DNA from 2 places in the Rhodovulum sulfidophilum DSM 1374 genome. Region 2 is predicted to be linked to the other one. Evidence: riboswitches for the same ligand, from Rfam matches in the RefSeq annotation. Region 2 holds a riboswitch; the other holds the start of a gene.
What was found. Region 2 has a riboswitch for thiamine pyrophosphate ahead of A6W98_RS11115 (NUDIX hydrolase). Riboswitches for the same ligand answer to the same signal wherever they lie in the genome.
Positions count from the first base shown of each region.

Region 1: another riboswitch for thiamine pyrophosphate. It lies ahead of thiB (thiamine ABC transporter substrate binding subunit); the one in region 2 lies ahead of A6W98_RS11115 (NUDIX hydrolase).

Region 1 covers NZ_CP015418.1:870,746-875,632, reverse strand. Annotated here, with positions in the region: gene aroC (chorismate synthase) at 1-572, opposite strand, end outside; TPP riboswitch at 716-818, shown strand; gene thiB (thiamine ABC transporter substrate binding subunit) at 859-1,857, shown strand; gene A6W98_RS04305 (ABC transporter permease family protein) at 1,833-3,407, shown strand; gene A6W98_RS04300 (thiamine ABC transporter ATP-binding protein) at 3,394-4,086, shown strand; gene A6W98_RS04295 (cytochrome c1) at 4,214-4,887, opposite strand, start outside.
Region 2 covers NZ_CP015418.1:2,348,642-2,353,528, reverse strand. Annotated here, with positions in the region: gene A6W98_RS11125 (DMT family transporter) at 1-677, opposite strand, end outside; gene A6W98_RS11120 (LysR family transcriptional regulator) at 747-1,640, shown strand; TPP riboswitch at 1,944-2,078, shown strand; gene A6W98_RS11115 (NUDIX hydrolase) at 2,112-2,561, shown strand; gene thiD (bifunctional hydroxymethylpyrimidine kinase/phosphomethylpyrimidine kinase) at 2,558-3,373, shown strand; gene A6W98_RS11105 (PhzF family phenazine biosynthesis protein) at 3,601-4,413, opposite strand; gene uvrB (excinuclease ABC subunit UvrB) at 4,454-4,887, opposite strand, start outside.

The DNA.
Region 1 (4,887 bases), 1.5 Mb from region 2:
TCCGCCGCCGCCAGCCTGTCGGGCGCCCAGAACGGGTTGCGCTCGATCTCGTCGGCATCGAACCGGGCGCGGTCGATGGCATGGGGGCCGATCTGCACCATGTAGCCGGAAATCCTCAGATCCGGCGCCAGTGCCGCCAGCGCGGCCCGCGCCACGCCGCCCGCCGCGACCCTGGCCGCGGTCTCGCGCGCCGAGGACCGGCCACCGCCCCGATAATCGCGGATGCCGTATTTCTGCCAGTAGGTGATGTCGGCATGGCCGGGCCGGAAGGTCCGAGCGATCTCGCCGTAATCCTTCGAGCGCTGATCGGTGTTGCGGATCATCAGCTGGATCGGCGTGCCGGTGCTTTGCCCCTCGAACACGCCCGACAGGATCTCGACCGCATCGGGCTCGCGGCGCTGGGTGGTAAAGCGGTTCTGGCCGGGCCGCCGCCGGTCGAGCCAGTGCTGCAGCATCGCCGCATCGATCGCGATGCCGGGCGGACAGCCGTCGACCGTGGCGCCAAGCGCGGGCCCGTGGCTTTCGCCCCAGGTGGTGACGCGGAACAGATGGCCGAAGGTGTTCAGGCTCATGGGGCGATCTCCTTTGGCCCATGGGCATAACCGCCGGAGGTCGGCCTCTCAAGAGCTTTGGCCCCCGGCCGTTCATGGCAGCCGGCCTGACAGGCGGCCCCGGGGGGTTTGGCTTGCGCAGCCCGGGGCGGGGCGCTAGCGTGGCGGCCACCTCGGGGTGCCCCAAAGGGGCTGAGATGCGCAACCCGCGAACCCGTTGAACCTGACCCGGTTAGAACCGGCGGAGGGAAGGCCCCTGGACAGATTTCCACCCTTGCCCGTCCGCCCCCATCTTTGGAGGAGGACCATGCGTATCCCGTTCCTTGCAGCGGCACTGGCCGCAACCGCCCTGCCCGCATCGGCGGCCGACCGGCCGGTGCTGACGGTCTACACCTATGAGAGTTTCGTGGCCGAATGGGGCCCCGGCCCGATCGTCGAGGCCGCCTTCGAGAAGACATGCGGCTGCGACCTGAATTTCGTGGCGGCGGGCGATGGCGCGGCGCTCCTGGCCCGGCTCCGGCTCGAAGGCGAACGGACCCGGGCCGACCTGGTGCTGGGCCTCGACACCAACCTCACCGCCGCCGCCGCCGAGACCGGGCTGTTCGCGCCGCATGACCAGGACCCCGACCGGCTCGATCTGCCGGTCGCCTGGAACGACCCGCTGTTCCTGCCCTATGACTGGAGCTATTTCGCCTTCGTCTACGACAAGACCCGGCTGCCGGAACCGCCCGAAAGCTTCGAGGCGCTGATCGCCGCGCCCGAGGATCTGAAGATCGTGATCCAGGACCCGCGCAGCTCGACCCCGGGACTGGGGCTGCTGCTCTGGGTCAGGGCCGCCTATGGCGAGCGCGCCCCCGAGATCTGGGAAGGGCTTGCACCGCATATCCTGACCGTCACCAAGGGCTGGACCGAATCCTACGGCCTGTTCATCGACGGCGAGGCCGACATGGCACTGTCCTATACCACCTCGCCCGCCTATCACCTGATCGCCGAAGATGACGATACCAAGGCCGCCGCCCGCTTCGACGAGGGCCATTACCTGCAGATCGAGGTGGCGGGCCTCCTGGCCTCCTCCGACCAGCCCGAGCTGGCCCGGCAATTCCTCGACTTCATGCTGACCGAGCCGTTCCAGGCGGCGATCCCCACCACCAACTGGATGTATCCCGCGGTCACGCCCGAAGCCGGGCTGCCGGCGGGCTTCGAGACCCTGATCCAGCCCGATACCGCGCTGCTCTTCCCCGCAGACGAGGCCGCCCGGGTCCGAGACGAGGCCCTCGCCGAATGGCGCGACGCGCTCAGCCGCTAGGCATCGCAACCGGGCTCGGGATCGGCGCCGCGGCACTGGCGCTGACGCTGGCGCTCGGCACCATCGCGGCCGTGGCCTGGCGCGCCGAGCCGGGCGGCGCCGGGCTTGGCGCCGCCGATCTGGCCGCGATACGCTTCACGCTTCTCCAGGCGCTGGCCTCGGCCGCGCTCAGCACCCTGCTGGCAGTGCCGGTGGCCCGGGCGCTGGCCCGGCGCCGCTTCCGGGGGCGGGGCGTGCTGATCACCCTTCTGGGCGCGCCCTTCATCCTGCCGGTCATCGTCGCGGTGATGGGCCTTCTGGCCGTCTTCGGCCGAAGCGGCCTTCTGTCCCACGCGCTCGCGCCGCTCGGACTGGGCCCGGTCGACATCTACGGCCCCTTCGGCGTGGTGCTGGCCCATGTCTTCTTCAACCTGCCGCTTGCCACAAGGCTGGTGCTGCAGGGCTGGCTGGCAATCCCGGCCGAGCGATTCCGGCTGGCCGCCGCCCTCGGCTTCGGCCCGGCCGAACGCTTTCGCCATCTCGAGCGCCCGATGCTGCGCGAGGTGCTGCCCGGCGCCTTCCTCGTCGTCTTCCTGATCTGCCTGACCAGCTTCGCGGTCGCCCTGACGCTGGGCGGCGGACCCCGCGCGACCACGATCGAGCTGGCGATCTACCAGGCCTTCCGCTTCGAATTCGACCTGGGCCGCGCCGCCTGGCTGGCGCTGATCCAGGTCGGGGTCTCGATCACGGCCGCGCTGGCGGCCTTTGCCATCGCGGTGCCGGGCGCCTTCGGCCCGGGGCTCGACCGCCCCGTGGCGCAGATCGGGCCGGACGGGCGCGGGTTGCGGCTGCAGGACATGGCCTGTCTCGGGCTGGCAGCGCTGTTCCTGATCCTGCCGCTTGCCATGGTGGCCCTGCGCGGCCTGCCGGGCCTCGCCGGTCTGCCCGCCTCGGTCTATGCCGCGGCGCTCCGCTCCATTGCCGTGGCACTCGGATCCGCGGCGCTGACACTGGCGCTGGCGCTGCCGATGGCCATCGCCATCGACCGGCTCGGCGGCCTGGCCGGCCGGACGATACAGGCGGCGGGCACGCTCACCATTGCCGCCTCGCCGCTGGTGATGGGGACCGGGCTTTTCATCCTGCTCTTCCCGCTGGCCGATCCGCGGCTTCTGGCGCTGCCGGTCACCGCGACCGTCAATGCCGCGATGAGCCTGCCCTTCGCACTGCGCGCCCTGGTGCCGACCGTGGCCGAGGCCGAACGCAGCCATGGCCGCCTCGCCGACAGTCTCGGCATGACCGGGCGGGCGCGGCTCAGGCTGATGCTGCTGCCGCGCCTGCGCCGGCCCATAGGCTTCACGCTCGGGCTTTCCGCCGCGCTCTCGATGGGCGATCTGGGCGTGATCGCGCTGTTTTCCGACCCGGGCCATGCCACCCTGCCGCTGCAGCTTTACGGGCTGATGGCGGCCTACCAGATGGACAGCGCGGCCGCCGCCGGCCTCCTGCTGCTGGTGCTCAGCCTCGGGCTGTTCTGGATCTTCGACCGCGGAGGACGCGCCCGTGCTGAACCTTGAGGGCCTCGCCATCCGGCAGGGCAATTTCGTGCTCGAAGCAGACCTGACCGTCGCGCCGGGCCGGATCGTGGCGCTGCTCGGGCCCTCGGGCGCGGGCAAGTCGACGCTGCTCGACAGCATCGCGGGCTTTCTCGCGCCCGATCGCGGCCGGGTGCTCTGGCAAGGCAGCGATCTCGGCCCGCTTGCCCCCGGCGACAGGCCGCTTTCGGTGCTGTTTCAGGACAACAACCTCTTTCCGCACCTGAGCGCGGCCGGGAATGTCGGGCTAGGCCTCCGGCCCGACCTGCGTCTGACCCCGGCCCAGAGCCGCGCGGTCGAGGCCGCGCTCGACCGGGTCGGGCTCGGTGGGCTCGGCGAGCGGAAACCGGCCGCGCTCTCGGGCGGGCAACGCGGTCGGGTTGCACTGGCGCGAATGCTGCTGCGCAACCGACCTCTGATGCTGCTCGACGAACCCTTCGCGGCGCTCGGCCCCGCGCTCAAGGCCGAGATGCTCGCTCTCGTGGCCGAGCTCGCCCGCGAGACCGATGCCACCGTGCTGTTCGTGACGCATGACCCGGCCGATGCCCGCGCCATCGCGGACGAAACCGTCCTGGTGGCCGAGGGCCGGGCCCATCCGCCCCGGCCGACCGAAAGGCTTCTGGCCGACCCGCCGCCCGCGCTTCGCGCCTATCTGGGCTGAGCCGCTCTCATCTTCTTCTTGGAAGAAATACCCCGCCACGGCCGGATGCGCACGACCCCGCCGGGACCGGTCAAAACGAAAAACGCGCCCCGAAGGGCGCGTTTCCGTCAACCGGAGGTCCGGGAGATCAGATCTGCTTCTTGGGCTTGTAGGGGGCCCAGAGACGCTTGTTGGTGAGGTAGAGCAGAACCGTCAGCACGCCCAGGAACAGGACGGAGATCACGCCCGCTTCCTTGCGCGCCATCAGCTTGGGCTCGGCGGTCCACATCAGGAAGGCCGCGATGTCCTTGGCTTCCTGTTCCATGGTCGCCTCGGTGCCGTCGGCATATTCGACATCATCGCCGAAAAGCTGCGGCGGCATCGCGCTCCAGCCGGTCGAGAAGACCGGGTTCTGATAGTAGAGCGTGCCGGCCTCTTCCTTGGTCTCGTCGGTGAAGGCGAGCAGGTAGGAAGTGATGTATTCCGGTCCGCCCATGCCCTTGAAGAACTGCGAGATCCCGGTGCCGAGAGGCCCGTGGAAACCGGCCCGGCCCTTCGCCATCAGGCTGAGGTCGGGCGCGCCCGGATAGGTGCCCTCGGGGAAGTGATCCGTGGGCTTGGCCGTCCGGTAATCGTCGAGCTCGGGGTCGAAGACCTCGAAGGTCTCGGCATAGGCCCGCATCGCATCGTCGCTGAGCGACGGCCCGCCAGGCTCGGAGAGCGAGCGCAGCGGCACGAATTTCAGCCCGTGACAGACCGAGCAGATCTGGGTGTAGATCTGCAGCCCGCGTTGCAGCTGGGCCTGATCGTATTTGCCGAAGG
Region 2 (4,887 bases):
GACATCAGAAACCCCGCCTCGTCCCCGGCCCCCAGCCACAGAAGCACCGCCAGATGCGCCGATCCGGCCAGGACGAGAACGAGATTGAGGTTCAACGCCATCGAGATCGGCGGCACATCCCGGCAGCGGCCCTGGGTGATGACCGCGGCAAGGGCATAGAGAAATCCCGCCAGCAAGGGCAAGGCGATCACCGGCGACAGCGCGTCGAAACCGGGCCGCAGGATCGTCAGGACGCCCGCGAATCCCAGCAGGATCGCCCATCCTCCGCGCGCGCCGATACGCGTCCCGAGCAGGAGGAAGGACAGCACCGCCATCCATATCGGCGCGGTATAGTAAGAGGCCGCGGCAATCGAGAAGGACAGGCCGGGCAATCCCGCATAATAGCAGCCCCACATCAGGGCGAGGCAAAGGCTGCGCGCCCAGACCCAGCGCGTGACGCCGCTGGCCGCCCCACCCGCCTGCGCGAACAGCCAGAGCGCACCCGCGAGGCACAGGACCGCCGTCCCGGACCGGACCATCAGCACCTGCCCCAGCGACAGCTCGCCATTCTGCAGCTTCACCAGCGCATCGGACAATGAAAGCATGAGGACCGCAGCAGAGATCGCCCCGATCCCGGGAAACAGCCCCGGCGCTTGCCTTGAAGGCGCTTGCCTTGAAGATGACCGCAAACATATCATTGGCGCATGAAATCATCGCGCCAATCCTCAGAAAAATGAGAAATCATCCGGAATACATGATTTATACGCATGCAAACCGATGACCTCCCGCTGCACCGGCTGAGACCGTTCGAGGCCGCCGCCCGGCTCGAAAGCTTCACCCGTGCCGCCGAGGAACTGGGGCTGACCCAAACCGCCGTCAGCCGCCAGATCGGACAGCTCGAGGCGGAGCTGGGCCTGCGCCTGTTCGAACGCCGGAACCGCGCGGTATTCCTGACCGAAGAGGGCCGGCGGCTGGCACAGGTCGTGGGCGATGCGCTTGCCGCGATCCGCGCCGAGATCGCGGCCATACGCGGCAGCCGCGACCCCGATGCCATCGTGCTCCGCTGCCAGCTTTGCGAGGCCTTCTACTGGCTGATGCCGCGCCTGTCGCGCTTTCACGCGCGTCATCCGGAAATCCAGCTTCAGCTTGTCAGCGCGCTGGCCCCGCTGACCGAGGCGACCTCCCCCTTCGATGTCGCGCTGCAGACCACCGGCCGCGCCTCGGGCTCGGCCCGGCTGCTTTTCACCGCCGCAGACGCGATCTTTCCGGTCTGCGCGCCCTCCCTGCTCGGCGATCTGCGGACCCCGCTTGCCCCCGAGGCCCTCCTCGAGCGGCCCCTGCTGTCCCATCGCGTGACGCCACAGGACTGGTTCGACTGGCCGGACTGGTTCGCGGCGGCCGGGCTGGCAGGCAGGCCAAAACCGCGGATCGTCTGTTTCGACAGCTATCCGCTGGTTCTTCAGGCCGCGGTCGCCGGACAGGGCATCGCGCTTGGCTGGAACAGGACGGTCAGCGGGCTGATCGACGACGGCAAGCTGACACCGGCCTGTGGCTTCACGGTCGAGAGGCCGAACGAGATTTCCGTCTTTCGCGGGACCAGGCGGTCGAATTACGCCGCCGTGGACCGCCTGATCGCATGGCTGCGAAGCGAATTGAACTGAGGCCCGAAAACGGCCCGGAGACCGGCTCATCGGCCGCCGGGCTTCCGGCAGGACAGGTCGATGCGACCGCAACACCGGCAGACCACACATTAAAGTAAAACTTTAATAATGACTTCTATAATATTGTCATTTAATAACTTTATTTAGAATTAACTCCAGAAAGACCATCGACGAACCGGACCTGTTGCAGGGGCAGAGACCGCGCGCCCTGCGGCTTGCGGAACTGACGCCTGAAGAGACGGCCGGTGACATGGCGCGGGCCGCAACAGACGCGTTGAACTCGCCGCTTATCCTGATAGGCTCGGCCTCACCTAGGGGTGCCCCGGCATGGGGCTGAGAGTCTGCAGGCACGGCCGTCACGATGGCCCGGCGCAGCGCAGTGACCCTTCGAACCTGATCCGGATCATGCCGGCGAAGGGACAGGACCGAGACGCTTTCTTGCCCTTGCCGGCCGCAGCATATGAGGCGGCCTTGCCCTCCCACAGCATCCCCGAACGTCCCATCCCCGCGGCCATCGCGGTGGTCATCCGCGCGAGACAGGTCCTTCTGGTCCGCCGCGCCAACCCACCCGATGCCGGGCTCTGGGGCTTTCCCGGCGGCAAGATCGACCGCGGCGAGACATTGACCGAGGCCGCCCTGAGAGAGCTGACCGAAGAGACCGGCATTTCCGCCGAACCGCTCCGCGTCTTCACCGCGGTGGATGCCTTCGATCACGAGGCCTCGGGCGCGCTGCGCCGCCATTTCATCCTGATCGCCATATTGTGCCGCTGGACGGCCGGCACCCCCGTCGCCGGCGACGATGCGCTCGAGGCGCGCTGGGTCGACCTCGACACGCTTGCCGATACCGGGCTTGCCCTCAGCCTCGATGTGGCCGAGGTCGCGGCGCAGGCCGCCATGCTGATGCAGGAGATGCAATCATGATCGCCAATATCCTCACAATCGCCGGCACCGACCCTTCCGGCGGCGCCGGCATCCAGGCAGATATCAAGACTTTCTCGGCACTTGGCGCCTATTCCTGTTCTGCCATCACCGCCGTCGTCGCGCAGAACACCCAGGGCGTCAGATCCTTCGTCGCCCTCGAACCCGGCTTCGTGGCCGAGCAGATCGACGCCGTGCTCGACGATGTCCGGATCGACGCGGTCAAGATCGGCATGATTGCGAATGCCGCGATCGCAGAGGCCGTCGCGGACCGGCTGCGTCACCACGCGGTCAAGAACATCGTGCTCGACCCGGTCATGGTCGCCAAGAGCGGTCACGCGCTGCTGGCGCCCGAGGCGGTCGCGGCGGTGCGCGAACGGCTCCTGCCGCTGGCCAGGATCATGACCCCGAACCTGCCCGAGGCGGCGGTGCTGCTCGGGCGCGGCGACGACTGGACGGCCGAGGCGATGCAGGCCGCCCTGCCCGAGCTGCTGGCCCTGGGGCCGGAATGGGTCCTGCTGAAGGGCGGCCATCTCGCGGACAGTGCCGAGAGCACCGACCTGCTGGCAGGCCCCGGCGGCGTCACCCCCTTCGCGGCCCCGCGCCTTGTCACGAAGAACGACCATGGCACCGGCTGCACGCTGTCCTCGGCGATTGCCGCGCTCTTGCCCGGGCGTGACATGGTCGAGGCCGTGGGCGCGGCCAAGACATATCTTCACGACGCGCTGACGGCGAGCGAGGCGCTCGATGTCGGCCATGGTCACGGGCCGGTGCATCACTTCCACGCGCTCTGGTCCGATCACCCCAGCATGTGAGACAGGCTCAAGGCGTTGTGCTGGTTCAGGACAAACCCCGGCGGCAAGGCCCGGCGTTTCGGCCATGACCGTGCGGATCCGCCCCGGACCGGCCGCGCCCGCAGGGCCGGTGGAGCGCGCGGCCATTATGGACGTCGGCGCCCGCGATCTGCGCCTCTTCGGGCGGCCGGAACGCGGCCGCCTCTGAATACGAAGGGCTGGGCGGCAGGCGGCCCGCCCTGCCCCGGTCACGCGCGAAACCGCTCTGCGCCGGGAAGGGATATCTCGGCCTTCATGAAGGTGACGGCAGCCCCCGCGACCATCACCCGGGTCCCGGTCAGTTCGCAGTCCAGCCATCCGCCACGTGCCGAGGCCTGATAGGCCGTCAGCCGGGACCGCCCCAGCCGCGCCGCCCAATAGGGCGTGAGGGTGGCGTGAATGGACCCGGTGACCGGATCTTCGGGAATACCGGCACCGGGCACGAAATAGCGCGACACGAAATCGGCACGGCCTCCCGGCCCTTCGCGCCCCGTGATCACCAGACCGACCGGCCCGAGCCGGGCAATCGCAGCCAGATCGGGAACGAAATCGCGGACCCTGTCCGCCCCATCGAGCTCGACGAAAACATTCTCGAAATTCCGGAACGCCGCGATCACCCCGCCCGGGAACTGTGCCGCGACCTCTGCGGGCAAGGCGTCCAGCGGCTCCGGATCGAGCCGGGGCAGATCGAGCCGATAACCGGATGGCCCTTGGGTCACATGCAAAACGCCGACCCGGGTATGAAAGCTCAGCGGCGCCGCCTGCCCCTCATGGGCGATCAGCACATGCGCGGTCGCCAGCGTGGCATGGCCGCAGAAATCGACCTCCTGCGTCGGCGTAAACCATCTCAGCTCCCAGCCGCCTTCGGCGCGGGCTACCGCAAAGGCGGTCTCGGCCAGATTGTTCTCGCGCGCAATCGCCTGCATCAGCGCCTCGTCCAGCCAGTCCGGCAAGAGCAGCACCGCCGCCGGATTTCCGGACAGGACCTCCTCGGCGAAAGCGTCGACCTGGTACATGATCATCCGGAGACCTCCGCAGCCAGTCGCCTCAGGATACCGGGCCTCACGAATGCCGGCGACGCGTTCCGCCCCGCTGGCCCGCGCGCCCCGCGCTCGAACGGCCCTTGGACCGGGCCGAGGCCTCGACCGCCTCTTCGACCGCCGATTGCCGTGCCAGCGGGTCGTCGGCGATGGCCAGATCGACCGCCTCCAGCCGCTTGATCTCGTCGCGCAGCCGGGCGGCTTCCTCGAATTCGAGGTTCTCGGCGGCCTTGCGCATGCTGGTCCTGAGCCCGTCGAGATGCGCCTCGAGATTGCCGCCATGCATCGGCTTCTCGACCGTCGCGGTGACGCGGGACATGTCGGTATCGCCCTGATAGAGCCCGGCCAGGATGTCATCGACATTCTTCTTCACCGTCTCGGGCGTGATGCCATGCGCCTCGTTATAGGCGATCTGTTTCTCGCGCCGCCGCTCGGTCTCGCGCAGAGCCCGCTCCA